DNA from 2 places in the Heyndrickxia sp. FSL W8-0496 genome. Region 2 is predicted to be linked to the other one. Evidence: a T-box and tRNA genes for the amino acid it is inferred to sense, from the RefSeq annotation. Region 2 holds a T-box; the other holds one or more tRNA genes.

Region 1 (15,516 bases), 3.3 Mb from region 2:
TTCCAGTCTTTAAACCATCTACCCCATTGTCCTTAGATCCATACACCAAAGATGGTAACATCCAATTCCAGTTTTCCATTTTAACATCTTCACCAGGACCCGCATGGAATGTTTGTTTTGAAATACTAGAAGTTTTTAATACCTCAGGAAAATCATTAATTAAGTGAAAAGCTAATTTAGCTGTTGCTCTAGCAGACATAATATTTTCATCAGTAGGACCTGATCCTTTAGGGTGCATTCCCATTAAGTCCTTATTATTTAATCCTGTACTATTTACAAATTTATAATCTTTTAATCCAAGCTCTTTTGCTTTTTCATTCATCATCTTGACAAAGTTTTCTTCTGACCCACCAATCGTTTCTGCAATAGCAATTGTTGCTGCATTTGCTGAATAAATAGCCATTGCTTGGTATAAGTCTTTAATTTTATATTTAACATCTTTTCTTAACGGCACATTTGATAGATTTGTATCATGAGATATTTTAAAAGCATAATCACTAACGGTATATTCTTGATCCCATTTTACTTTGCCTTTTTTGATTGAATCCAAAAGGATATATTCTGTCATCATTTTTGACATTGAAGCAATTCCTAGTGCAGTGTCTGGATTTTTTTCATATAATACTTTACCCGTACTTGCTTCAACTAATATAGCTCCGTCTGCATGAATATCTAAAATGTCTTCTGCAGCTAACGCCTTTTGTGGCAATTGAAATATTCCAAACATCAACGAAAAAGCCATTATCATGGCAAATATCTTTTTTACTTTTCTCTTTTCCACTAAGAACCCTCCATCTATTTATGTATACACTTTCGTTATTTTAACATAGTTCTTAACATAATAGTAGACGGAGGATATACCTAACTTAAACAAAAAGTGGCAGGAAATGCACTTTTTTGTGTAAATTCCTACCACTTCTATCAATTTAAACTATATTATCTATATTATGAAAGCGAATAGTTAGGTGCTTCTTTAGTAATTTGGATATCATGTGGATGGCTCTCTCTTAAGCCAGCACCTGTCATTCGAATGAATTGAGCTTCCTCGCGGAGGGCTTTCAGATCTTTAGTCCCACAATAACCCATACCAGATTTTATTCCACCAAGTAATTGGAAAATAACATCAGCAAGTGGCCCTTTATATGGAACACGTCCTTCAATACCTTCAGGAACAAACTTTTTCGCATCTTCTTGGAAGTAACGGTCTTTTGACCCTTGCTCCATCGCAGAGACTGAACCCATTCCACGGTATACTTTAAATCTTCTGCCTTGATACGTTTCTGTTTCACCAGGGCTTTCTGTTGTGCCTGCTAAAAGACTACCAAGCATTACAACATGTCCACCAGATGCAAGCGCCTTAACAATGTCTCCTGAATATTTAATACCACCATCTGCAATGATTGCTTTACCATGCTTTCTTGCCTCAGTCGCACAATCATAGATAGCTGTTATTTGTGGTACTCCTACACCAGCTACCACTCTTGTTGTACAAATTGAACCTGGTCCAATTCCAACCTTAACAATATCTGCCCCTGCTTCAATCAACGCTTTTGTAGCTTCAGCAGTAGCCACATTTCCTGCAATAATATTTAACTTTGGATATTCAGCTCTAATTTTGCTCACAGTGTCTAAAACACCTTTAGAATGCCCGTGAGCCGTATCTATCACAATAACATCTACATTTGCATTCACTAGTGCCTCTACACGTTTCATAGTATCACTAGTTACACCTACAGCAGCACCAACTAAAAGGCGTCCTACATTATCTTTAGCCGAATTAGGAAATTCAATGACCTTTTCAATGTCCTTAATAGTAATAAGTCCCTTTAATACACCATTTTCATCAACTAATGGGAGCTTTTCAATTTTATGCTTTTGAAGAATTTTTTCTGCATCATTCAACGTTGTACCGACAGGAGCAGTTACCAAGTTTTCCTTTGTCATTACATCAGAAATTTTTATCGAGAAATCTTGAATAAAGCGTAAATCACGATTAGTAATTATGCCAACAAGCTTTTGTTCTTCCTCATTATTCACGATAGGCACACCGGAAATTCGGTATTTACCCATTAAATGCTCAGCACTAAATACTTGGTGTTCAGGAGTTAGAAAGAATGGGTCTGTAATAACTCCACTTTCAGAACGTTTTACTTTATCAACATGATCTGCCTGTTGCTCAATACTCATATTTTTATGAATAATGCCTAAACCACCTTGTCTCGCCATTGAAATGGCCATTTCCGCTTCAGTAACAGTATCCATACCTGCGCTAATAATCGGAATATTAAGCTTCAAGGTCTCTGTTAATTCCACTTGTAAATCTACGTCTTTCGGTAAAACTTCAGATTTCGCTGGCACTAACAGTACATCATCAAATGTTAATCCTTCTTTAGAAAATTTTGATTCCCACATTTTTTCATTCCTCCTGCTCCCAAAATATTATTAGTAGGTTATCAATTGGTTAAACTACTGTCAAGGAATTAATAATATGTCCAATTTTTCAAAAAATTCGGAGGTCATTCTTTTGAATAAAGATCTTGTTTGGAAACGGTTAAATTTGTATCAATCTGCAGACATGACACAAAAGCTATTAAATCGTTGCTACAAAAATATGCAGATCGATAATCATGAAATAAAAAGTTATGATAATTGTTATCCTTTTATCTATTTTCTCCAACATGGCGAAATGTATTACTCACAAGCTGAACATGCACCGATTCCAATTAAGCCTGTGCTACTCTTTTATGGCTTAATCCATTTAATAAAGGCTTGTTTATTATCCGTAGATCCCGATTATCCAGAATCTACTTCTGTATTAGCTCATGGAGTTTCTTCCAGAAAGAAAAAAAAGCAACACTATCAGTTTATGAATGATGAAATAAAGATACAGAAGATGGGACTGTGTACTCATTTTTCAAAAAAAATGTTTCACGTGGAACACCTAGAAGGTGAAAAAATTATTATGAAGGATCTATTTTATCAAGTACCAGAATTAGATGATTGTTTCACATTTATTAACGAATGTAACATCATTCATATTCTAAAAAAAAATATAGAATATGCCATTCCTTTATCTATTCTCGATCAATACCATTTAACATTAGACAGTTTCACACGTCTATTAAAAGATAAAAATGCTATATCCATTCAAACGATAAATTATGATAAAGATTATATAATTATTAAAAGTACAAATGAGGATACTCCTTTACTTCCCTTCCGTTTTCATTTAACAAAAAATAGCTTTTGCTTACCCAACAAACAAACGAAATATATGTATTATCCTGAATTAATTATCCATTATTTACTTTTATACAATTTAAGCATGATTGCCCGTTATGAAACCGAATGGTGGTGTGAACTTATAAAAACAACGCCGACTAATGATTATCCATTTATCAGTACTTTTCTATCAATTACAGCAGAGAAAACACCCTATTTAATCTTCAAATATTTACAAAGCAAACTCTAAAGTGCATACAAAAAAGCACAGAGAACAAGCTCTGTGCTTACAATTGCCTGGCAACGTCCTACTCTTGCAGGGGGAGAGCCCCCAACTACCATCGGCGCTAAGAAGCTTAACTTCCGTGTTCGGGATGGGAACGGGTGTGACCTTCTTGCCATAATTACCAGACTATATTTTGTTAAGGGTTTATTCCCTCAAAACTAGATATATAAAGAAGTGTAATAACCTTAAATCAAATTAGGATAAGTCTTCGATCTATTAGTATTCGTCAGCTCCATGTGTCGCCACACTTCCACCTCGAACCTATCAACCTGATCATCTTTCAGGGATCTTATTTAGATAAACTAAGGGAAATCTCATCTTGAGGGGGGCTTCATGCTTAGATGCTTTCAGCACTTATCCCTTCCGCACATAGCTACCCAGCGATGCCTTTGGCAAGACAACTGGTACACCAGCGGTGCGTCCATCCCGGTCCTCTCGTACTAAGGACAGCTCCTCTCAAATTTCCTACGCCCACGACGGATAGGGACCGAACTGTCTCACGACGTTCTGAACCCAGCTCGCGTACCGCTTTAATGGGCGAACAGCCCAACCCTTGGGACCGACTACAGCCCCAGGATGCGATGAGCCGACATCGAGGTGCCAAACCTCCCCGTCGATGTGGACTCTTGGGGGAGATAAGCCTGTTATCCCCGGGGTAGCTTTTATCCGTTGAGCGATGGCCCTTCCATGCGGAACCACCGGATCACTAAGCCCGACTTTCGTCCCTGCTCGACTTGTAGGTCTCGCAGTCAAGCTCCCTTGTGCCTTTACACTCTGCGAATGATTTCCAACCATTCTGAGGGAACCTTTGGGCGCCTCCGTTACCTTTTAGGAGGCGACCGCCCCAGTCAAACTGCCTGCCTGACACTGTCTCCCACCCCGATTCAGGGGTGCGGGTTAGAATTTCAATACAGCCAGGGTAGTATCCCACCGATGCCTCCACCGAAGCTGGCGCTCCGGTTTCAAAGGCTCCTACCTATCCTGTACAAGCTGTACCAAAATTCAATATCAAGCTGCAGTAAAGCTCCACGGGGTCTTTCCGTCCTGTCGCGGGTAACCTGCATCTTCACAGGTACTATAATTTCACCGAGTCTCTCGTTGAGACAGTGCCCAGATCGTTGCGCCTTTCGTGCGGGTCAGAACTTACCTGACAAGGAATTTCGCTACCTTAGGACCGTTATAGTTACGGCCGCCGTTTACTGGGGCTTCAATTCAAAGCTTCGTCTTGCGACTAACCTCTCCTCTTAACCTTCCAGCACCGGGCAGGCGTCAGCCCCTATACTTCGCCTTACGGCTTCGCAGAGACCTGTGTTTTTGCTAAACAGTCGCCTGGGCCTATTCACTGCGGCTCTCTCGGGCTTGCACCCTAACAGAGCACCCCTTCTCCCGAAGTTACGGGGTCATTTTGCCGAGTTCCTTAACGAGAGTTCTCTCGCTCACCTTAGGATTCTCTCCTCGCCTACCTGTGTCGGTTTGCGGTACGGGCACCTTTCACCTCACTAGAGGATTTTCTAGGCAGTGTGGAATCAGGAACTTCGGTACTAAATTTCCCTCGCCATCACAGCTCAAGGTATCTGGTGACGGGATTTGCCTCGTCACCCCTCTAACTGCTTGGACGCACTATTCCAGCAGTGCGCTTACCCTATCCTCCTGCGTCCCCCCATCGTTCAAACGGTGAAGAGGTGGTACAGGAATATCAACCTGTTGTCCATCGCCTACGCCTTTCGGCCTCGGCTTAGGTCCCGACTAACCCTGAGCGGACGAGCCTTCCTCAGGAAACCTTAGGCATTCGGTGGAAGGGATTCTCACCCTTCTTTCGCTACTCATACCGGCATTCTCACTTCTAAGCGCTCCACCAGTCCTTACGGTCTAGCTTCGCAGCCCTTAGAACGCTCTCCTACCACGGACATCATAAGATGTCCATCCACAGCTTCGGTGATACGTTTAGCCCCGGTACATTTTCGGCGCAGAGTCACTCGACCAGTGAGCTATTACGCACTCTTTAAATGGTGGCTGCTTCTAAGCCAACATCCTGGTTGTCTAAGCAACTCCACATCCTTTTCCACTTAACGTATACTTTGGGACCTTAGCTGGTGGTCTGGGCTGTTTCCCTCTTGACTACGGATCTTATCACTCGCAGTCTGACTCCTAAGGATAAGTCATTGGCATTCGGAGTTTGTCTGAATTCGGTAACCCGATGAGGGCCCCTAGTCCAAACAGTGCTCTACCTCCAAGACTCTTACCTTAAGGCTAGCCCTAAAGCTATTTCGGAGAGAACCAGCTATCTCCAAGTTCGATTGGAATTTCTCCGCTACCCACACCTCATCCCCGCACTTTTCAACGTGCGTGGGTTCGGGCCTCCAGTAAGTGTTACCTTACCTTCACCCTGGACATGGGTAGATCACCTGGTTTCGGGTCTACGACCTCATACTTAATCGCCCTATTCAGACTCGCTTTCGCTGCGGCTCCGCCTCTTCAGCTTAACCTTGCATGAAATCGTAACTCGCCGGTTCATTCTACAAAAGGCACGCTATCACTCTGCATAAAGCATAGAGCTCTAACTACTTGTAGGCACACGGTTTCAGGTTCTCTTTCACTCCCCTCCCGGGGTGCTTTTCACCTTTCCCTCACGGTACTGGTTCACTATCGGTCACTAGGGAGTATTTAGCCTTGGGAGATGGTCCTCCCTGCTTCCGACGGGATTTCACGTGTCCCGCCGTACTCAGGATCCACTCTGGAGGGAACGAAGTTTCAACTACAGGGTTGTTACCTTCTTTGACGGGCCTTTCCAGACCTCTTCATCTACTCCGTTCCTTTGTAACTCCGTATAGAGTGTCCTACAACCCCAAGAGGCAAGCCTCTTGGTTTGGGCTTCTTCCGTTTCGCTCGCCGCTACTCAGGAAATCGCAATTGCTTTCTCTTCCTCCGGGTACTTAGATGTTTCAGTTCCCCGGGTCTGCCTTCCTTACTCTATGTATTCAAGCAAGGATACTACCCCATTACGGGCAGTGGGTTCCCCCATTCGGAAATCTCCGGATCAAAGCTCGCTTACAGCTCCCCGAAGCATATCGGTGTTAGTCCCGTCCTTCATCGGCTCCTAGTGCCAAGGCATTCACCGTGCGCCCTTACTAACTTAACCTACGGCCAATGATAAGCTTCGAATCTCTTCGTCAACTCACTCATTCGCATCCTCACGTATGTGTAATACGCTGCGGTGCTCCTTCGTTCGTTTCCTCGATCTTCTCGCTTCTCCTTGCCCTTACAGTTTAAAAACTACTTAATGGATTCATCCATAAAGTGGCGATTCTCGGTTATTACTTGGTTACTTCTTATATTATCTAGTTTTCAAAGAACAATGGTGGAGCCTAGCGGGATCGAACCGCTGACCTCCTGCGTGCAAAGCAGGCGCTCTCCCAGCTGAGCTAAGGCCCCAAAAAATGTTTATATGGTGGGCCTAAATGGACTCGAACCATCGACCTCACGCTTATCAGGCGTGCGCTCTAACCAGCTGAGCTATAGGCCCACATTTATTAGGAAACAAAAGACAATGGATAGATGAACATACCAAAGTCATGTTTTTATTCATGCATATTTTCTTAGAAGGATTGAACCTTCAAAACTGAACAAAACAGAAGACGTCTGAACCACGTAAGTGGTTTTCCATATTCCTTAGAAAGGAGGTGATCCAGCCGCACCTTCCGATACGGCTACCTTGTTACGACTTCACCCCAATCATCTGTCCCACCTTCGGCGGCTGGCTCCAAAAGGTTACCTCACCGACTTCGGGTGTTACAAACTCTCGTGGTGTGACGGGCGGTGTGTACAAGGCCCGGGAACGTATTCACCGCGGCATGCTGATCCGCGATTACTAGCGATTCCGGCTTCATGTAGGCGAGTTGCAGCCTACAATCCGAACTGAGAATGGTTTTATGGGATTGGCTAAACCTCGCGGTCTTGCAGCCCTTTGTACCATCCATTGTAGCACGTGTGTAGCCCAGGTCATAAGGGGCATGATGATTTGACGTCATCCCCACCTTCCTCCGGTTTGTCACCGGCAGTCACCTTAGAGTGCCCAACTAAATGCTGGCAACTAAGGTCAAGGGTTGCGCTCGTTGCGGGACTTAACCCAACATCTCACGACACGAGCTGACGACAACCATGCACCACCTGTCACTCCTGTCCCCGAAGGGAAATCCCTATCTCTAGGGAGGTCAAGAGGATGTCAAGACCTGGTAAGGTTCTTCGCGTTGCTTCGAATTAAACCACATGCTCCACCGCTTGTGCGGGCCCCCGTCAATTCCTTTGAGTTTCAGCCTTGCGGCCGTACTCCCCAGGCGGAGTGCTTAATGCGTTAGCTGCAGCACTAAAGGGCGGAAACCCTCTAACACTTAGCACTCATCGTTTACGGCGTGGACTACCAGGGTATCTAATCCTGTTCGCTCCCCACGCTTTCGCGCCTCAGCGTCAGTTACAGACCAGAGAGTCGCCTTCGCCACTGGTGTTCCTCCACATCTCTACGCATTTCACCGCTACACGTGGAATTCCACTCTCCTCTTCTGCACTCAAGTCTCCCAGTTTCCAATGGCCGCTTGCGGTTGAGCCGCAAGATTTCACATCAGACTTAAGAAACCGCCTGCGCGCGCTTTACGCCCAATAATTCCGGACAACGCTTGCCACCTACGTATTACCGCGGCTGCTGGCACGTAGTTAGCCGTGGCTTTCTGGTTAGGTACCGTCAAGGTACCGCCCTATTCGAACGATACTTGTTCTTCCCTAACAACAGAGTTTTACGATCCGAAAACCTTCATCACTCACGCGGCGTTGCTCCGTCAGACTTTCGTCCATTGCGGAAGATTCCCTACTGCTGCCTCCCGTAGGAGTCTGGGCCGTGTCTCAGTCCCAGTGTGGCCGATCACCCTCTCAAGTCGGCTACGCATCGTCGCCTTGGTGAGCCGTTACCTCACCAACTAGCTAATGCGCCGCGGGTCCATCTGTAAGTGATAGCCGGAGCCATCTTTCAATTCTCCTTCATGCGAAGGAAAAAGTTATCCGGTATTAGCCCCGGTTTCCCGGAGTTATCCCAGTCTTACAGGCAGGTTACCCACGTGTTACTCACCCGTCCGCCGCTAATCATCAGGGAGCAAGCTCCCATCAGATTCGCTCGACTTGCATGTATTAGGCACGCCGCCAGCGTTCGTCCTGAGCCAGGATCAAACTCTCCAAAAAGATGTTTGATATAGCTCTTTATAAATAAAAGTAATTCATTGACGTTTCGTTTTGTTCAGTTTTCAAAGATCAATCACCTTTAAGCGACTTTTATATATTATCATATATATCATTTCAAGTCAATACCTATTTTAATATAATATTTTTTGAAATTTATATAGTTGATATAAAAGACCAACGAATATTATTCTATCAGATATTATTTGCAAACACAATAACTTTTTTTTAAAAGTCCTAAACTTTTTAGAAGGAAGATTTATATTGACTCTTTTCTATAGCTTTATTGTATAGTTAATAAATTTCTTTATATACTTCACAATTGTTTATTTCATCAAGTTTAGGATATTGAAAGGAGCCATTTTATAATCCTTCCTTCTCACAGAGTTATCTGTTTATGAATAAACTTCCTCTATATATATCTCTCTCATCTTTTCAAGATCTATGGATTCACCGTTATTTAACTTTATTAATGGTCTCGTTAATGCATGTTGTTTAGTGAAAAGAACTACCCCTATCTCTCCATTCGATAATCTTACTCTAGTACCAATAGAAAGTTTTGCTGCCATTAATGATAGTGTGTTTAAAACAGATATATCATATTTTCCAAATTCATCTATTTTCATCATTTCTATAGCTTTTAAAGGGGCAATATTTTTTTTATGGGACCGATTAGAAATTAATGCATGAAATACATCAGCTACTGCTACTATTCGGGAAATTGGATAAAACTGATTTCCTTTTATCCCCATTGGGTACCCGCTACCATCTAATCTTTCATGGTGTTGAAATACAGCTAATTTTGTTTCAGGTTTTAGTAGAGGACTATTTTGAATCATTTTTAAGCTTAAATTTGGATGATCTTGAATTTCCTTATTCTCTTCTGATGTGAGGACACCTGATTTGGTAAGGATTTTTGGGGATATCTTTGCCATACCGACATTTGCCAAGCAGCCAGCTAATGCTGTTTGATAGTAAAGACCTTTATCATAGCCCATTTTCTTGGCTATTAATCCGCTAATAATTCCTACTGCAACAGAATGATCATAAATATAGTTATTCTGGTTAGTAGAAAAGTTTTGAGATGAAATAGAAATATTTTTTTCTTCAGCTTTTTCAAGTAATTTATAAAGAAAATCCCTTACATTAGCAATATCAACTGCTGACCCCGATTGCCATTTTTGAAAATCTATTTTGTACTTCGTTACTGCTATTTCAAAATCCTCTCGAAATGATGAATATATTATCTTCTTTTCTTCTTTACTTTCATATACACGCTCTTCATTTTTTTTCTGATCATGTTTCCTTGTCAATCCTTCAATGATCACTTCCGTTTTCAAGAAAGCCTTTAATACTTCTATATGTTCTGGAGTTATCATTGTTTTTTTAGGAATGATTGGTTGTCCAGTCATCCCCATTACATCTTCTGCTAAAACAGCCCCTACACGTAAGTCTTCAATCGTGACTTTCATTCTTCCCACCCCAATTTTTCATTAACTATCTTTTATAAAGACTCTTTTCTCAAACATTGTTGCTATTTAAGCAAAATTTTAACCAATAACTATCGGCTAAAATCCGCTCCACCTTTCATTTCACTGAGAAAAGAGCTTCAAACTCAATAACAATCGTTGAATCCTTTATTGGGTGTAAAAGCACAACTGCCAGCTTTTACAAAGCAACAATCTATACAAAACCCCTTTTTAAATATTTTATCAAAAAAGAGACATCATAGCGATGTCTCTTTACAAAATTTTACTCTTTCTCTTCGTTCTCAATTAATTCGGATGCTTCCTCTGCTGTATCCTCTGCCTCCAAAGTCTCTTCTTCCTTTTCAACCTTTGCCACTGTAGCTACATGTTCATCCTCACCTAACCGAATGAGCTTGACTCCCTGTGTATTTCTTCCTAATTGGGAGATGTCACTTACCGCCATACGAATAAGAACTCCACCAGCTGTTATAAGCATAAGGTCTTCTTCTCCAGTAACTGTTTTTACTGCTATTAAGCCACCATTCTTTTCAGTGATATTACATGTTTTTAAACCTTTACCGCCACGACTTTGAATACGATATTCAGATGCAGTTGTCCGTTTTCCATAACCATTTATGGTTACAATTAGAACATCATTACTCTCATCTAATATTTCCATGCCAACGACTTCATCATCACCAGAAAGAGTAATTCCTTTAACACCAGTTGCTGTTCTACCCATTGAACGAACATCTACCTCTGGGAATCTTATTAACATACCATTTTTGGTGCCTATAATAATATCTCTATCCCCATCTGTAAGTTTTACAGAAATAAGTTCATCTTCTTCACGGAGATGAATGGCAATCAATCCATTTGTACGTATATTGGCAAAATCAGTTAATGGCGTTCGTTTAGAAATTCCTTTTTTGGTTGTAAAGAATAGGAAGCTATCATCAACAAATTCTTCTACACGAATCATTGTGTTAATCCACTCATCTTTTTCGATACCAAGTAGATTAATAATCGGAATCCCTTTTGCTGTTCTGCTAAACTCAGGAATTTCATATCCTTTAGCTCGATATACTTTCCCTTTATTTGTAAAGAACAGGATCGTGTCATGTGTCGAAGTTGTTAATAAATGTTCAACAAAATCATCTTCATTTGTTCCCATCCCTTGAACCCCACGGCCGCCACGCTTTTGGCTTTTGTAGGTTGAAATTGGGAGACGCTTAATATATCCATTATGTGTTAAACTTATCACAATATTTTCCCGTGGAATTAAATCTTCGTCTTCAATTTGTTCGACTCCACCAGAAACAATTTCTGTACGGCGCACGTCATTAAAACGTTCCTTTATTTCTAACAGCTCTTCACGAATGATTTCTAAGACCTTTTCCTCATCCGCTAAAATAGCTCTTAATTCAGCAATCAGCTTGATTAATTCCTGATACTCTTCTTCAATCTTTTCACGTTCTAATCCAGTTAGTCGTTGTAGACGCATATCAAGAATTGCTTGAGCTTGTTTTTCGGATAATGAAAAATTCTCCATTAAACCGTTTCTAGCTATTTCAGTTGTTTGAGATGAACGAATTAAGCTTATAATTTCGTCAATATGATCTAATGCTATACGTAAACCTTCTAAGATGTGTGCACGTGCTTCCGCTTTACGTAATTCAAACTCTGTTCTTCTACGAATAATTACTTTTTGATGCTCTAAATAATGATATAAACACTGTTTTAAATTTAATACTTTTGGTTGCCCTTCCACAAGAGCTAATAAATTTATCCCAAATGTTGTTTGAAGCGCGGTGTGTTTGTACAAATTATTTAAAAGGACATTTGCATTTGCATCTCTTCTAACATCGATAACAACATGCATACCTTGACGATCAGATTGATCACTTAAATCTGTAATTCCATCAATTTTTTTATCTCTTACAAGCTCAGCAATTCTTTCTACAAGCTTAGCTTTATTCACTTGGTAAGGTATTTCTTTAATGATAATCGATTCTTTACCATTCGGTTTTTGTTCTATTTCTACTCGTGCCCGTAGAGTAATGGAACCACGTCCTGTCTCATAAGCACGCCTGATCCCACTTCTACCAACAATTAAACCCGCAGTTGGAAAATCTGGGCCTGGTATATACTCCATTAGTTCTTGAATTGTAATATCTGGATCCTTACTCAAAGCAAGGACACCATCAATTACTTCTCCAAGCTGATGAGGAGGAATATTGGTTGCCATACCTACTGCAATACCCGATGTACCATTTACTAATAAGTTCGGAAATCGAGATGGAAGAACAACCGGTTCTCTTTCTGATCCATCATAGTTGTCCTGATAATCAATCGTATCCTTGTTTAAATCTCGAACTAATTCCATTGATATTTTTGACATCCGTGCTTCGGTATAACGCATAGCAGCTGCAGAGTCACCATCAATAGAACCAAAGTTACCATGTCCATCAACCAACATATATCGATAGCTAAAATCCTGAGCCATACGAACCATCGTTTCGTAAACCGCGGAGTCACCATGTGGATGGTACTTACCAATAACTTCTCCAACGATACGAGCTGATTTTTTATAGGCTTTATCTGATGTCATTCCTAAATCATTCATTGCATAAAGAATCCTTCGATGTACGGGCTTTAACCCATCACGTACATCTGGAAGTGCACGAGAAACGATAACACTCATGGCATAATCCAAGAAGGAAGTACGCATTTCATGACTAATATTTACTTCTTTAATATTTGATTTCGGTGTTTCAGACATACTAGAACCTCCTTTAAGAGAATCAAGCAACCAGTATCAACTGATTGCTTCTTTGTATTTCGCAATTAAATATCGAGATTTTTCACATAAATGGCGTTTTCTTCAATAAAGTTACGACGTGGTTCGACCTTATCCCCCATAAGCATCTCGAATGTTTCATCCGCTCCTATTGCATCCTCTAAACTTACTTGTAGTAATGTACGATTGGTTGGGTCCATCGTTGTTTCCCATAATTGTTCAGGATTCATTTCTCCAAGACCTTTATATCGTTGGATACCAGGCTTTGGTTGCTGCGGCATTTGGCTAAGCATTTCCTCTAATTCTCGATCACTATAAACATATTCTACTCGTTTTCCTTGTGAAATTTTATATAAAGGTGGTTGGGCAATATAAATATACCCTGCCTCTACTATTTGTCTCATATAACGATAGAAAAAGGTTAATAATAAGGTTCTAATATGAGCACCATCGACATCTGCATCTGTCATGATAACTACTTTATGATAACGAGCTTTAGAGATTTCAAAGTCATCACTAATCCCTGTACCGAGTGCGGTAATAATTGTACGAATTTCATTGTTAGACAAAATTTTATCTAAACGTGCCTTTTCAACATTTAGGATTTTACCACGTAATGGCAAAATCGCTTGAAAATGTCTATCTCTTCCTTGTTTGGCTGAACCACCTGCAGAGTCACCCTCTACGATAAATAATTCACTTATTTTAGGATCCTTTGAAGAGCAATCAGCCAATTTTCCAGGTAAACTTGAAACTTCAAGTGCACTTTTTCTTCTAGTAAGTTCACGCGCCTTCTTCGCCGCCAAACGTGCACGTGCAGCCATTAAGCCTTTTTCAACAATCTTTTTAGCAACAGTAGGATTTTCTAGCATAAATTTATCAAAGTGCTCAGAAAAAACCGCATCTGTAATGGTTCTAGCTTCTGAATTTCCTAATTTTGTTTTCGTTTGTCCTTCAAATTGAGGGTCTGGATGCTTAATTGAGATAATAGCTGTTAATCCTTCTCGAACATCTTCACCAGATAAGTTAGAATCATTCTCTTTTATCAATCCATTTTTACGTGCATAATCATTAATTACCCTTGTCAGGGCAGTCTTAAAGCCAAATTCATGTGTTCCGCCTTCGTACGTATGAATATTATTGGCAAATGAATAAATGCTACTAGTAAACCCTTCGTTATATTGAATAGATACCTCTATAGCTATGCCGTCCTTTTCACCTTCAACATAAATAGGCTCTTCATGGATGACCTCTTTCGTTCTGTTTAGATGCTCTACATAGGATTTGATACCACCTTCATAGTGATATTCATTTCTTTTTGTCTCATCTCTTTTATCTTCAATTGTAAGTTTTAACCCTCTGTTTAAAAATGCAAGTTCCCTTACACGAGTAGCTAAAACATCATAATCATAGACAGTTGTTTCTGTAAAAATTACATTATCAGGTTTAAAATGACTCGTTGTTCCTGTATGATCTGTTTCACCAATTATTTTTAAATCAAAACAAGGAACTCCTCGTTCATATTTTTGATAGTGGATTTTCCCATCACGATGAACATATACTTCAAATTCACTAGATAAGGCATTAACAACAGAAGCACCCACACCATGTAGTCCACCAGATACTTTGTATCCTCCGCCGCCAAATTTACCTCCAGCGTGAAGAACTGTATGAATAACCTCAACAGCAGGTCTACCCATTTTTTCATGAATACCTACTGGAATTCCACGTCCATTATCAATAACTTTTATACTATTATCGTTTTCAATAACAATATTTATTTCATCACAAAATCCAGCTAAGGCTTCATCAATACTATTATCTACAATTTCCCAAACTAGATGATGAAGGCCTTTACTACTTGTGGATCCAATATACATACCTGGACGCTTACGAACGGCTTCCAGTCCTTCAAGAACCTGTATCTGATTTTCATCATAGGATTGTCCTTGCACTTGTTCTTGTTCCATTGGCACTTGAATTCACCTACACTTCCAAAATTTATATTAAAAAGAGTTGTTACTTTTCTCTTAACTTAGTCGTTTTACGAGTGTACCTGAGGCTAAAGGGGAGAGATAATGTTGATGATCGGTAATAACTATGGATTTGAAATCACCTTTTGAAAGATTCAGCATCTTTTTCTTTTCGTTCTTCTGTAGAAATTCTTGAAAAATAGCAGAATCAATGACTGATCCTTTATCCAAAATAGCGATTATTTCATCAGTGCGAACCATTACATCTTCCCCTACATGCAAATACATGTTTACACACCTCACTTTATACGTGACATAAATCCCGCCTCAACTGAAAATGTTGAAGCATCCTTTAATGTTTGATGATCAATACCATCAACACTTGTTGTTGTAACAAAGGTTTGAACCTTTCCTTGGATGGTGTTTAATAAATGCGATTGACGGTAATCATCTAATTCAGATAGAACATCATCTAACAGTAAAATTGGATATTCTCCAATTTCTGAATGAATCAACTCAATTTCTGCCAGTTTTAAGGATAAT
Region 2 (15,516 bases):
CACGATCTTCTTTACTACGAAGAGGTGGGTTCATTTTATAATTAGTATCGATACCAGGAATATCATCTTCACATAAAAGTAAATGATGTGGTGTTACTTCAGCAGTAACATGGATCCCTGCTTTTTTTGCATCTCGGACGACTCGTACAGATTCCTTTGTACTTATATGACATACATGATAATGGCAACCTGTTGCTTCAGCGAGTAGAATGTCTCTGGCTATATGTACCGATTCACATACCGAAGGAATACCAGGTACGCCATATTTCTTTGAAAACTCGCCCTCATGAACAGCTCCTCCGTAGATAAGGGAATTATCTTCACAATGTGCTACGACTGCCATATTAATAGCTGCTGCACGTTTCATGGCTTCATACATCATTCCAGCTGTTTGAATACCTACTCCATCATCAGTAAAAGCAAACGCGCCTTTTTCTTTTAAACCAGAAAAATTCGTTAGTTCCTCCCCTAGTTGACCTATTGTAATAGATGCATATGGTAATACTTTTACATGACCTGATTCATTTATTCTGTTCATCATCCATTCCATTTGTTCAGGCGTGTCAGGAACTGGCTTCGTATTGGGCATACAAGCCACCGTTGTATACCCTCCTTTAGCTGCTGCCATTGTCCCAGTTTCTATTGTTTCTTTATGTTCCCCACCTGGTTCCCTTAAATGAATATGTAAATCGATAAAGCCTGGAGCAATTAAGCAACCATTTGCTTCATAAATGTTCTCTCCATTTGCTTCTAAATTAGTCCCAATTTCTTTTATTACGCCATCTTGTACTCGAATATCCACAAATACTTGCTTATTGTTCTCATCTAAGATATATCCGTTTTTAATTATGTAATTCATGTAAACAACCCCTTAATGAATGTTCTACTGCTCGCTTTAATACAGCCATCCTAATATATACACCGTTTTCCATTTGCTTAAAGATTCTAGATTTCTTACATTCTACTAATTCATCTGCAATTTCAACATTTCTATTAATAGGTGCTGGATGCATAATAATGCTTCCATTTTTCATCCTATTCACACGTTCTAATGTTAAACCATATTGGTCATGGTATTGTTCTGCAGAGTAAAAGGATTTACCTTGATGTCTTTCATGCTGAATCCGTAACAGCATCACTACATCTGCGTGTTCTATTGCTTGATTAATAGGAGCATAGTTCCCTAAAGAGAATGAATGATCAAACCATTCTGGTGGTCCGGAGAATGTTACATTCGCGCCTAGCTTAGTTAATGCTTCCATATTTGAACGAGCCACACGACTATGAGATATATCTCCAATAATCGTTATATTTAATCCCTTAAACGTTCCAAACTCCTGTTTAATTGTGAATAAATCTAAAAGTGATTGGGTAGGATGCTGTCCACAACCGTCACCGCCATTTATAATAGGAATCCTTATATTTGGAATTAGCTCTCGATAGTAATGATCTTGATTATGACGAATAACGGCTAAGTCAACCCCTATCGATTCTAATGTTCTAACAGTATCGTATAATGTCTCACCTTTATGAAGACTCGATGTATTCGTTTCAAAAGGAATAATCTCCATCCCTAATTTTCTTTCTGCCATTTCAAAGCTACACTTTGTTCTTGTACTTGGCTCAAAAAATAGATTTACGGAATACATTTTTTGCGGTGTAGTCCATGTATTTCCCTTCCAAAACCACTCGGCATCCTGCAAAATTTCATTAATATCTTCATTTGTTAAATCTGACATTGTTAATAGGTGACACATCGATAAGTCCTCCTTTTTATACACACACAAGTTGTTTTTCTACACGATTAAATAAAATTTAGATTTTAAATATCGAAACAAATAAGCAGCTAATTCTTATAAATTGAGTGCGTAAAAAAACACCCTACCAAATAGGTGGGTGTTTTTTTAAATATGTCTTCATTAATCAGTATAAATGGACATATTTAATATAACACCCTTGTAAGCCTCTCTGGACTTTTCTTAAAAGGTGATCTCCTTTTTACTTTTCTACTTCTCCAAATAAATCAATTTCTTCATCTTCCTTTGGACGTCCTGGCAATACAAGATTGAGTATGACTCCTAGAATAGCTGCTAATGCCATTCCTGAAAGTTCAAATTTATCTGTAAACCTGATGAACGCACCTCCTATACCTATAACAAGGATGACAGATGAAATCAGTAGATTACGATTATCAGCAAAATCGATTTTGTGTTCAACAAGCATTCTTAACCCACTCGCTGCAATCGTTCCAAATAAGACAATCGACACTCCTCCCATTACGGCTGTTGGTATAGAGCTCAGGAAGGCACTAATCTTTCCAATGAAGCTAAATACTAATGCAAAAACACCTGCACCACCAATTACATAGACACTATATGCCCGTGTGATGGCTAAAACACCAATGTTTTCACCATATGTGGTTGTAGGTGGTCCGCCTATAAGTGAAGCAATAATGATTGATACTCCATCACCAAGTAAGGAGCTGTCCAATCCAGGGTCTGCAACTAAATCTTTATTTACCACTTTACCTAATACGATTTGATGGCCAATATGTTCAGACAAGGTTACGATGGCAACTGGTACGACGAGCATCACGACTTCCCAAGAAAATTTTGGCTCATATGACACAAACGGAATTACAAAATCAGGTAATGCTATCCACTTTGCTTCGATAACTCCCGAAAAATCAACCAATCCAGCAAAAATTGAGACAATATATCCACCAACAATCCCTATCAAGATAGGAATAAGTTTTAGGAATCCGCGGAAGTAGGTGGAACTAATCACAATGAACGCAATCGTACATAACGCAACAACGATATGCTTAGTACTATAGACAAGATCTTGTGATGCTGCACCAGGATTTTCATACATTGCCATGCCAACTGCTGTTCCTGCCAAGCCTAATCCAATGACGATTATAACTGGTGCCACTACTATAGGAGGCAAGAGTCTCATTAACCATCGATAACCTAATTTATTTATAAGCAAAGCGACCAAACCGTAAATGATTCCAGCAAAGAAGGTTCCCAACATGGCTGCTCCTGGACCACCTAATGCCTTAGCACTAATTAGGGGGGCAATAAAAGCGAAGGAAGATCCTAAATAAGCAGGAACTTTACCTCTAGTAATAAGAATATATGCTAACGTTCCTAAACCGCTTGAAGCAAGTGCTACTGCTGGACTCAAGCCGACTAGAAGCGGAACTAAAACAGTTGATCCAAACATCGCAAACAAATGTTGAATACTTAAACTAATCCATTGTGTTTTATTTGGTTTATCATGTATATCTAGTACGATATCTGGATTTCTACCCATAAGATTCAATCTCCCTTTACATTAAGTTTTCCTATAATTTATTTGTGCTTCAGTCAAAATAAAAACCCTCTTTTATAGCGAGAAGCTACAAAGAGGGCTAGACAACCTATCGAACAACATAATGATTCAATAGAAAGTTTCCACCTTTGTCAGCCTCTCTGGACTGCTTTTAAAAGGTTTTTTTATTTAGTTTTCATAAATACTTACTTGATCTAATCCATCTACTTCCTCAAGGGCTACAACAATTCTTTCACTGCTCGAGGTTGGTATGTTCTTACCGATGAAATCTGCACGTATTGGAAGTTCACGGTGACCTCGATCAACTAATACAGCTAGCTGAATTTGGGAGGGTCTGCCAATGTCCATCAATGCATCCATTCCAGCACGGACAGTTCTTCCAGTATATAATACATCATCTACTAAAATGACTTTACGATTATTAATTTCACTAGGAATATGTGATCCCTTTACTTCAGGTTCAGCATCTTCATTTTTTTTCGATAAATCATCACGATATAATGTGATATCTAAAACCCCTACATCAATAGGATGGCCTTCAATTTGTTCAATTCTTTCTGCTAAACGCTCTGCGATATGAATACCTCTTGTCTTAATTCCGACTAAAATGCAGTCTTGTATCCCTTTATTGCGCTCAATAATTTCATGAGCTATACGAGTAAGTGCTCTTCTAATTGCTTGCTGATCAAGAACGATAGCTTTTTGAGACAATTTTTCCACCTCACAAATTAAAAACCCTCTCACCTTGTCGGCGAGAGGGTCTACGAATTTATAATTGAATCAACTATCCGTTTCCTTCTCAGCCTCACAGGACTGTATTAAAGGGGGGATATTAAGTTATTAATAGATTAATACTAGATAGCTAATTTGTCAACCTTATCTTTTTAGCTCGATTAACAGTTTTTCAAATTCCTCTGGTATTGGGGCCTCAAATTCAATATATTGTTTCGTCCGAGGATGAATGAACCCTAGGATACCTGCGTGCAATGCTTGCCCACCGATAGATAATGTTTTTCTAGGACCATATTTAGGATCACCAACTAATGGGAAACCTATATATTTCATATGGACACGTATTTGGTGAGTACGTCCTGTTTCTAATTCACATTCAATAAATGTATATTGATTGAATCGTTCTAATACACGAAAATGGGTCACAGCATGTTTTCCATTATCAACTACCGTCATTCTTTGACGATCATTTGGGTCACGTCCAATCGGTGCATCAATTGTCCCATAATCATGAGGGACATTTCCGTGAACGATGGCGAAATATTTACGTGTCACGGATTTATCGACTAATTGATTAACCAGTCCTTCATGTGCCATATCATTTTTAGCCACCATTAATAATCCTGATGTATCTTTATCAATTCGATGTACAATACCAGGTCTTAACACTCCATTAATCCCTGATAGATCCTTACAATGTGCCATCAAGCCATTAACTAGTGTACCTGTTAAATGTCCTGGTGCTGGATGAACAACCATGCCTTTTGGTTTATTTACGACGAGTACATCCCCATCCTCATAGTAAATGTCTAAATTCATTTCTTCTGCCTGAACATCAAGGATCTCTGGTTCAGGGATATCAATGACAATTTGATCATTAATCGTGCATTTATAATTTGCTTTAATTTGTTTTCCATTTACTTTAACATGTCCATCTTTAATCCATTGCTGAACTTGTGAACGGGACCATTCTGCATTCATAGTGGAAATAATCTTGTCGATACGTTCGTTATTCTCACTTTCAAGAATGATGTGTTCCATTTTTTCCATATGTTTTCTCCTTTGATTTACGCTCTTCTATAAGCATTTGAATAAGTAGTAGAATCACACCAATCGTTAAGCTTGCATCAGCAATATTGAAAATTGGAAAATCAATAATTCTGGCATAAAGAAAATCCACTACTTCTTGGCGAATTAATCGATCAATAAAATTCCCAATTGCCCCCCCTAACATAAAGGCAAGACTGATTCCTAATAAGGGTTTTCCTTTTGCATATTTATAAAGATAATAAATAATTCCACCAACAACAATGATGGTAATCAAATAAAACAGCCACATTTGGCCTTCTAAAATCCCCCATGCTGCACCTCGATTTCGATGGGAAGTGATGGAAAATACATCTTCAATAATATTAATACTTTCTCCTATTTCCATATTTTTAACGACCAACATTTTTGTTATTTGGTCTAATGCAATTACAAATAAAGCCAGTATGTAATAAATCACAAAGGATACCCCCGTATCTACTTTTTCATTATAATTATATAGTTTTACGATTCTTCTTTTGAATTGTAGCATACAGGGGGATTTTAGAAAAGTTTAAGATGTACTCAACTATAAGGTATGGATATTTTCCCATATGACCATAGTTGATTCCATTCATCGGAGGATTTTAATGTAGGTATTGTTTCCAGCCATTCTTTCGGGATTGGATCACCACTGTGCTCACACTTTCCATAATTACCTTTATTCCATTTAGAAAGGGCTGTATGAATATCTTTTAATTCTTCATTAATCATATCTTTAATTAATTCGTCCTTTGTCTCATATGCACTTAATTCAGCTTTTAGATCATGAAGTAAATAAAATAATTGATCATCATTTCGGCACATTGAAATTCCCTCCTTTAATGAATTAATGTTAGTTTACCCGAATCATGATAATGATGATGGAGTAAGTCTTTCATGTAGTTACATAAAATAGAAAACCCTCGAAGATTTACCTTCAAGGGTTTTTTAGCAATTATTTTATTGAACATTTTCATAAGATTCTTTAACAACTGAAGCACAACGTTGGCATAAGGTTGGATGATTCTCGTCCTCACCTATTTCAGTTGTTACAATCCAGCAGCGTTCACATGTCTCACCTTCAGCTTTTTCAACAACAATTGCTGCATGTTCAAGTTTTACAGCATTTTCAGGAGCATCAGCGATCGCTCCACCTACCTCAAATCCAGAAACAATAAATAATTGCTTCATGTTTTCAGAAATGGAATCTAATAATTGTTTCATTTCATCATTCACATATACAGTCATTTTTGCAGTTAATGATTTTCCAATAACTTTTTCATTGCGCGCTTCTTCTAGTGCCTTTAGAACATCATCACGTAATTTTAAGAAATTCTCCCATTTTAATTCTAATTCCTTAGCATTTGGAATTTCAACATATTCAGGCATATTAGTAAGCTGAACACTAACTTCTTCAATGCCAGGGATATAGCCCCAAACTTCATCAGCTGTGTGTGGAAGAATCGGTGTTAAGAGCTTAGTTAAAGCTGTTAAACATTCATATAGAACGGTTTGCATCGCCCGACGTTCTTCATTATCTTTTGCTTCAATATATAATACATCTTTTGCAAAGTCTAAATAAAATGAACTTAAATCTAGGGTACAGAAATTATTAACATTATGGTAGATCGTTGAATATTCATAACCTTCATAGGCATTTCGAACTTGTTTAATTAAATTATTTAATTTCACAAGCATAAATTGATCTACTTCACGAAGGTCCTCATACTTAACTTTATCAGTTGCAGGATCAAAATCTGATAAATTTCCTAATAAGAATCGGAACGTATTTCGAATCTTACGATATACTTCTGATACTTGTTTTAAAATAGCATCTGATACACGGACATCTGCTTGATAGTCAACAGATGCTACCCATAAACGAATGATGTCTGCTCCTAGTTGATTGACTACCTTTCCAGGCAAGATCACATTTCCTAATGACTTACTCATCTTTCTGCCTTCACCATCAAGGACGAAGCCATGACTTAGAACACCTTTATACGGTGCTTGACCTGAAACGGCAACAGAAGTAGTTAATGATGAATTAAACCATCCACGATACTGATCAGATCCTTCAAGATAAAGATCTGCAGGACGCTGAAGATCATCACGTTCAACCAGTACACCTTGATGGGATGAACCTGAATCGAACCATACATCCATAATATCCGTTTCTTTTGTAAATTCCCCATTTGGACTACTTGGGTGTGTGAATCCCTCAGGCAATAGATCCTTTGCTTCACGTTCAAACCAAATATTTGACCCGTGCTCACGGAATAAATTAGAGATATGCTCGATTGTTTCATCAGTGATGATCGGATCACCATTTTCTCCATAAAATACCGGGATTGGTACACCCCACGCACGTTGTCTTGAAATACACCAATCGCCACGGTCACGGACCATATTAAATAGGCGCGTTTCGCCCCAAGTTGGTACCCATTTTACTTCCTTTATAGCTTGTAATAGTTCTTCACGGAACTTATCAATAGATGCAAACCATTGCGCAGTAGCTCGGAATATAACAGGTTTCTTCGTTCTCCAATCATGCGGATATGAGTGTGTGAAGAAGTTTAATTTTAGTAATGCTCCAGCTTCCTCTAACTTCTCAGTAATCGGCTTATTTGCTTTATCATAGAATAATCCTTCAAAGCCAGGTGCTTCAGAAGTTAAAACTCCCTTATCATCAACTGGACATAAAACATCTAACCCATATTTTTTACCTACAAGGAAATCATCTTCCCCATGACCTGGAGCTGTATGAACACATCCAGTACCAGATTCTGTTGTCACATGGTCACCTAAAATCACTAATGAATCTCGATCATATAATGGATGTTTAGCTACAACATATTCTAGCTCTTTCCCTGTAACTGTTTGAACAATTTCAGGAGATTCCCATTCTAAAACTTCAGAAACCGTTTCTAGTAATGCTTTCGCAATTACATATTTTTCGTTATTAACGCTTACTACTACATAGTCAATTTCCGGATTTACTGCAATTCCTAAATTGGCCGGAATTGTCCATGGAGTCGTCGTCCAAATAATAATCTTTGTATTAGCTTCTAATACACCTTTTCCATCTTTTACTTCAAAGGCAACATAGATAGATGGAGATTTAATATCTTTATATTCAATTTCTGCTTCGGCTAAAGCAGATTCACTAGAAGGAGACCAGTATACAGGTTTCATTCCTTTATAAATATATCCTTTTTTAGCCATCTCACCAAAAACCTTAATTTGTTGTGCTTCATATTCAGGTTTTAAAGTGATATATGGATTTTCCCAATCTCCACGTACACCTAAACGTTTAAATGCTTCACGTTGATTATCAACTTGTTGATAGGCATATTCTTCACAAAGTTTACGGAATTCGGCAACAGACATTTCCTTACGTTTGACACCTTTGTTCGTTAATGCTTGTTCAATTGGTAAACCATGTGTATCCCATCCAGGAACATATGGAGCATTGAATCCTGTCATTGATTTAAATCGAACGATAAAATCCTTTAATGTTTTATTTAATGCATGCCCCATATGAAGATCGCCATTAGCATATGGAGGTCCATCATGAAGGACAAATAATGGTCTACCTTTTGTATGCTCTTGCACCTTTTCGTAGATATTAAGTTCCTTCCATTTTTCTTGAATTTCCGGTTCGCGTTTAGGTAGGTTTCCTCGCATTGGAAATTCTGTTTTTGGCATTAATAACGTATCTTTATAATCCATATTACTTCCTCCTTGATATCACAGGGACCAACAATTTGAAAAATCCCGAATTCACTATACACATCATTGCCTATTTAGAACTATTCTATAGGCTTTTTTCTTACTTTTGTATGGATATGTTTAAACAACAAAAAAACCTTCACATCCCTGTAAAGGGACGAGAAGGTTTTCCCGCGGTACCACCCTAGTAGATAATCATTGATTATCCGCCTCTTAGCATTCGTATCGTGAATGATTCGCTATTATCTACTAACCATAAAGGTGTTCAATTCAAGAACTCTAGGGTGATGTTCCAATTATTTGCTTATACCAAGCTTTCACTATCCTTGGTTCGCTATATATTATAAGACATGTAAATAATTGTACTGTCCCTGTCATCGTTTAAAATATTAGTTTTATAAATTATATGTGAAATAATTTCATTTCGTCAAGATTATTTCATTTCTTCTTCAAGATTTAATTCTGTAGCATCAATTTCAAATTCCATTAAATGGTCCCAATCATCATTTTTTAACAAATCTAATTGAGCTTCGATTAACATCTTAAATCTTGTACGGAAAACCTTTGATTGCTTTTTCAATTCTTCAATTTCTAAAGCAATTTTTCTAGCCTTTGACAATGCTTCATTAACAATTCTATCTGCATTTTTCTCAGCTTCTCTAATAATTAACTTCGATTCCTTTTGCGCATTGCCACGAACTTCCTCAGCCGCTTCTTGAGCAACAACTATAGACTTATGCAGTGTTTCCTCTATGTTGGTAAAATGTCCTAAGCGTTCATTAAGAGAGTTTAACGTTTCTTCCAACTCTTTTTTCTCACGAATGATAATTTCATAATCCTTAATAATTTGGTCGAGGAATTCATTTACTTCGTCCTCATCATATCCTCGAAAACCTCTACTAAATTCTTTATTATGTATATCCAATGGTGTTAAAGGCATTCTGCCACCTCCACAATGTATTCAAATTTAATCTTTAATAACTTGTATGATTAAGTCCCAGAAACAAGACCAGAAAACATTTTATCTATAATCAATAGATATCAAGGCGCTTGCCTTTAGCTTCAACGCTAGCCCCTGAAAGTTAAAAACTTCAAGCTAAGACGGTTGAACTCTTAACTCTATTATACCGATATTCGACAGTTTGTGGGGATTTTCCTGCAACTTTTTCAAATTATTTCAACACACCAGCTTTTATTCGCCATTTTTCTTTTTTGGTTTTCCCGTCGAATGAAAGCAGCTTACACCTTCCATGTCCTCTTGCAGACAATACGTCCCCTTCTTCACAAATAAAGGCTGATTGTTCCACAATCCTCCAATTTATTTTTACCAAACCATGGGCTATAAGCGTTTGTGCTTTTTGTCTAGAAATATTGTATACAGAAGATAGAACAGCATCCAAACGTAATGAACTCACTGTCGTTTGAATTTCTTGCCAAACTTCTCCAGTTGATATTGCATCACTTAGCGGGATTTCTAGAAGTTGAATGGATGTTTTACCGATCTGTTGGAACTCAAGCTTAATATAATCCAGCAATTCTTTTGCAATAAAAAACTGTATACGCTCATTTTTGCATAAAATATCGCCAAACTTTTCGCGTTTTAATCCAATAGACATAAGCGTCCCCAACACCTGTCGATGCGTCAATGTAACAAATTTGGATGGATATTTTACTTCTAGTAAAGCAATTTGGTAATCTTCAGATGATGGAGAATAGTAATCTGGATATAGGAGAACTCTGTTTCGCTCACAATCAGAATTCCCACCAAAAATCCCGTATTTCACACTTTGTTCATTGCCAATGATTGATTTCAGAATATGTATTTGCCGAGGATCTAAAAAATCAATTAGCTTTGGTGCATAACGATCTTCGACAAACTGTTTCCATTGAATGACTTGATCAATAAAATCTTTTTCCTCTGATCTAAAATGTTGATATATATTATCCATAAATACCTCTTATACTTATTGATTACTATAGAAAAAGAAGACTGTTTTCGTATAGTTTGTTGGTTGTGTAAAAGCCAAACTGCCGACTTTTACGCTCAATAAAGGAATCCAGCGATTCATATGGAGTTTGTAGCAGCTCATTTCTCAGTAAAAGAAAGGTGTAAGGTCTTCGGTTGATGATTTTACGTTAAAACTCACTTAAATAGCAACAATGTTTGAGATAAGAGCCAAAAAGAAAAAGGTAGTATGATTACTACCTAGATGGTCCATAAATAAATCTGTCTAATCCCATAGCTAGCTAATCTTAATACGATAATAGCTACAATTGGAGAAATATCAATCATCCCAATAGGTGGAATAAACCTCCTAAATTGTTCTAAATAAGGTTCACAAATTCGCCCGAAAATTTGTCCAATAGAAGATTGTTGAGCATTAAACCATGACATAAAAATATAAATAATAATAATATACGAGTAAATTTTAACTGCTTCTAATAAAATAGTTACTAAAAATAACATTCCTTTTAAGACCACCTCGAATCAAATTCACTATGTTGAATTAAATCGGAAATATTCCCTGATACTTCTACATTATCTGGAGTACATAAGAATATATCCGTACCAATTCTTTGGATATCTCCACCAATTGCATAGACTGTACCACTTAAGAAATCTATAATTCTTTTGGCTTGATCATGCTCAATTCTTTGCAAATTAACAACGACAGCTCGTCTATTTTTTAAATGATCTGCAATATCTTGAGCTTCTGCATAAACCCTTGGTTCAAATAAAATCACTTTAGAAGATGAAGACTTTTGAACACTTTGGAGGCTCACTACATTTTGCCTCTGATTAGCAGGCTTTGTATATTGTTCCCGCTCTGGCTCACTATCCATCTTTTCTTCTTCTGTATATTCATATTCATCATCTAATAAAAAAAATGATTTCAACTTTGTTTTTATCCCCATGTTCACACCTCCAATAAGATGACCTGCTTATTTCATCCTTCATCGCCAACTAATGACGTACCAATTCGAATATATGTAGCACCTTCTTCAATCGCTATTGTATAGTCATTAGACATTCCCATTGATAATTCATTACATGGTGCATAATCAAGCTGTAATTCTTGAATTTTCACTTGAAGTTCTTTCAATCCACGAAAACTTTGACGAATGATTTCTACATTTTCAGTCAGTGGTGCCATTGTCATTAAACCAATCACTTTAATGTTTTCGAAATCTTTTAAATCATGTATAAAATTTACCACATTCTCTGGACTAATGCCATGCTTAGATTCTTCCCCTGATACATTAACCTGTACAAAACAAGATATTGGCTTATTGGCACGCTTATTTATTTCTTCTGCCAGAGAAAGTCGGTCTAGGGAATGAATAAAAGATACTTTATCAATAATATTTTTGACTTTTCTAGTTTGCAAAGAGCCTATGAAATGCCAAACTGCATCGTTTCCTATTGTTTCCCATTTATTTAATAGACCTTCATCACGATTTTCTCCCAAATTGTTAACCCCTGCCTGAAGTGCTTCCTGTGCACGTTCAGTTGTTACATATTTCGTAACTGCAATAAGTTTAATTTCTTCCGAGTTTCTATTAGATCTTTCACATGCTGCTTTAATTTTTTCATTAATGATTGAAAGATTTTCAACCACTTTCATTTAAATATCTCCTTTCAAACCAATAAAACTAAGCATTCTTCCTGTTTTTCCATGATCACGTCGATGAGAAAAAAATTCTTGATGATCACAACTCGTACAATAATTAGTGAGTTCAATATTTTCCAGTTTAACTCCTGCGTTTAAAAGAATCATTTGATTTAATTTTTTTAAATCTAAATGATATTGTCCACCAGATATTTCTTGGTATGGACAATCATCTTCTACCCAGGTATTTACTTTCTCAATCACTCGATCATCGACGATATAACAATTTTTGCAAATAGATGGACCAATTACCACGTTAATTTCTTCTGGTTTAATTCCTTCCTGATTCCATTTATCAACCATTTCTTTGGCAATCCCATTTACTGTTCCTTTCCAGCCTGCATGAGCTATGCCAATAATATGATGATTTGGCGCGTAAAAGAATAAAGGCACACAATCAGCAAAACAAAGAGTGAGAAGAATATCTTCTTCCCCTGTAAATAGTCCATCAGTCCGTTGGATACTGCTTGAATAATCAAGTGCTCCTTTTCCAGCATCAGCATGATCCACTTTTGCTATATATGTATCGTGTGTTTGCTCGGCTCCTATCCAATGATCAAGGGGGAATCCAAGCTTCTTAGAAAGTAGTTTCCGGTTTGATTGTACACTCTTTTTGTCATCACCTACATGAAATCCAAAATTTAATGAGGCATATTGTTCTTCACTTTGGCCGCCTAGCTTTGTTGTAAATCCAGCAATTAGCCGGGAATTTATCTGATTCCAATTTTCAATGATAAAAAACTCTTTCTCTTTTTTTTGGAAAGGTTCGCTCATAATCGTAACTCCTAATAAGGTTCTTAACCTTAGATTCTTTTTTATAGTTTATCACAGATTACGTTTTGGTTCATTCAAAAACTGTAAACCAATCACTCGTTCAAAAAGAGATTGTGACAGATAAAGAGGAATTGAGGAGAAAAAATGTGTCTCAAGACCTGTGTTTGAGACACATAAATGGTGGAGAACTGAATAATCTGTCTCAAACCTAATCATTGATTATTTCGGTTCTGATAATTGTTGTTGCATGTAATTTTGATCACGAAATCTAACAAGAATGACGTCCGCGCCAATTTTTACAATATTACTCCATGGTATAATGAATTCCTCCTCTTTCCCAAAGAATCCTAATATTTTTCCAGAACCTCCAACGATAATACTGTCTATTTTTCCTGTATCTAGATTAATATCAATATCACCCACATTTCCTAATTTTCGGCCATCAGAAATACTCACCACATCTTTTACTTGGAATTCTGATATTCTCACCAAATTTACCACTCCTTAAAAATCATTCCAATCAATGATATTACATGTATATGCTTTAGTTGATTTTTTTAGGAATGGCTTTAGTTGATCTTCTCAAAAGAATAAAATAGCTTTCATTAAAATAATGTAGGACAAGTACCCCGCCAAAAACGGGATACTTGTCCTACTATTGGATATTCTTATTCATTTGTTTAATGGCAGCCTTTTCTAAACGTGATACTTGAGCTTGGGAAATACCAATTTCTTCAGCAACTTCCATTTGCGTTTTCCCTTGAAAAAATCGTTTTCTAATAATGAGTTTTTCTCGGTCATTTAACCTGCGCAACCCTTCTTGTAATGCAATTTCTTCCACCCAATTCGTATCACGATTTTTTTCATCACCTAGCTGATCCATTACATAAATAGGGTCTCCCCCATCATTATAGATAGGTTCGAATAAGGATACTGGATCTTGTATTGCATCAAGAGCAAATACAATTTCCTCGTGTGGTACTTCCAATACCTTTGCTATTTCTTCTGCTGTAGGCTCCCTCGATGTTTTACTCATTAGTTTTTCTCGTACTTGCAGCGCTTTATAAGCAATATCTCGTAGTGACCTTGAGACACGGATTGGATTATTGTCACGTAAATATCTACGTATTTCTCCAATAATCATTGGCACCGCATAAGTAGAAAATCTCACATTTTGACTTAAATCAAAATTATCAATTGATTTCATTAGTCCAATACATCCAACTTGAAAAAGATCATCTACATACTCACCACGGTTATTAAAACGCTGTATAACACTTAATACAAGTCTTAAATTACCGTTTACAAGCTTCTCTCTTGCATATAAATCTCCTTCATGCATTTTTTTTAACAATTCTCTCATCTCTTCGTTTTTTAACACAGGAAGCTTTGATGTATCGACCCCACAAATTTCAACTTTATTTCGCTTCAAGTCTTTTCCCCCCCTTATAGGAGCTGCTGTTCAAAATTAAGTATCTCCTTGGGTGGGAAATTTATGCATGAAATGAAATTTGTGATAGATGGTTAAATCCTCTAATTACTGATAGAAATAGCGTTTCAAAAAAATATTTTTTTAAACCATTTTATTAAATTCTTTTTTTAATCGTTTAATGATTCTTTTTTCCAACCTTGATATATATGACTGTGAAATACCTAACATATCTGCTACATCTTTTTGTGTTTTCTCCTCTCCCCCGAGTAGACCAAATCGGAGCTCCATGATTTGCTTTTCACGTGGAGATAATTGATGCAGAGCATTAAATAATAACTTTTTATCCACATTTGCTTCGATGTCTTTTGTAATAATATCCTCTTCAGTACCAAGAACATCTGATAATAATAATTCATTCCCATCCCAATCAATGTTTAATGGCTCATCAAAGGATACTTCTGATCGAATTTTATTATTTCTACGCAAATACATTAAAATTTCATTTTCGATACATCTTGATGCATATGTAGCTAACTTTATTTTCTTTTCAGGGTTAAATGTATTTACTGCTTTTATTAATCCAATTGTTCCGATACTTATTAAATCTTCAATATTGATACCTGTATTTTCAAATTTTCGGGCAATGTATACAACTAATCTTAAATTTCTTTCAATGAGCAAAGATCGTGCAGCCATATCACCTTTTGGCAGCTTTTCTAATAAAACTTCCTCCTCTTCTTTTGTTAGGGGTGGTGGCAATGCTTCACTTCC

Evidence for each region. The T-box of region 2 lies ahead of ileS (isoleucine--tRNA ligase). A T-box ahead of a tRNA ligase gene usually reads a tRNA of that ligase, here a tRNA-Ile.
Region 1: it encodes a tRNA-Ile, which carries the amino acid that the T-box ahead of ileS (isoleucine--tRNA ligase) is inferred to sense. The anticodon was not compared.

The regions. Positions count from the first base shown of each region.
Region 1 is NZ_JBBOXX010000001.1:3,708-19,223, reverse strand. Features, by position in the region: gene NST63_RS00080 (serine hydrolase) at 1-781, opposite strand, end outside; gene guaB (IMP dehydrogenase) at 946-2,412, opposite strand; gene NST63_RS00070 (YaaC family protein) at 2,525-3,472, shown strand; rRNA gene rrf (5S ribosomal RNA) at 3,518-3,634, opposite strand; rRNA gene NST63_RS00060 (23S ribosomal RNA) at 3,705-6,647, opposite strand; tRNA gene NST63_RS00055 (tRNA-Ala) at 6,865-6,940, opposite strand; tRNA gene NST63_RS00050 (tRNA-Ile) at 6,955-7,031, opposite strand; rRNA gene NST63_RS00045 (16S ribosomal RNA) at 7,182-8,734, opposite strand; gene NST63_RS00040 (HD-GYP domain-containing protein) at 9,127-10,203, opposite strand; gene gyrA (DNA gyrase subunit A) at 10,484-12,982, opposite strand; gene gyrB (DNA topoisomerase (ATP-hydrolyzing) subunit B) at 13,048-14,970, opposite strand; gene remB (extracellular matrix regulator RemB) at 15,031-15,261, opposite strand; gene recF (DNA replication/repair protein RecF) at 15,273-15,516, opposite strand, start outside.
Region 2 is NZ_JBBOXX010000001.1:3,254,609-3,270,124, forward strand. Features, by position in the region: gene NST63_RS16385 (dihydroorotase) at 1-859, opposite strand, end outside; gene NST63_RS16390 (aspartate carbamoyltransferase catalytic subunit) at 843-1,757, opposite strand; gene NST63_RS16395 (solute carrier family 23 protein) at 1,999-3,318, opposite strand; gene pyrR (bifunctional pyr operon transcriptional regulator/uracil phosphoribosyltransferase PyrR) at 3,505-4,047, opposite strand; gene NST63_RS16405 (RluA family pseudouridine synthase) at 4,213-5,118, opposite strand; gene lspA (signal peptidase II) at 5,090-5,575, opposite strand; gene NST63_RS16415 (TraR/DksA family transcriptional regulator) at 5,680-5,961, opposite strand; gene ileS (isoleucine--tRNA ligase) at 6,097-8,868, opposite strand; T-box leader at 9,019-9,255, opposite strand; gene NST63_RS16425 (DivIVA domain-containing protein) at 9,302-9,808, opposite strand; gene NST63_RS16430 (YlmH family RNA-binding protein) at 10,041-10,817, opposite strand; gene NST63_RS16435 (YggT family protein) at 11,075-11,335, opposite strand; gene NST63_RS16440 (cell division protein SepF) at 11,341-11,784, opposite strand; gene NST63_RS16445 (YggS family pyridoxal phosphate-dependent enzyme) at 11,817-12,494, opposite strand; gene pgeF (peptidoglycan editing factor PgeF) at 12,495-13,313, opposite strand; gene NST63_RS16455 (YlmC/YmxH family sporulation protein) at 13,533-13,805, opposite strand; gene sigG (RNA polymerase sporulation sigma factor SigG) at 13,969-14,745, opposite strand; gene sigE (RNA polymerase sporulation sigma factor SigE) at 14,887-15,516, opposite strand, start outside.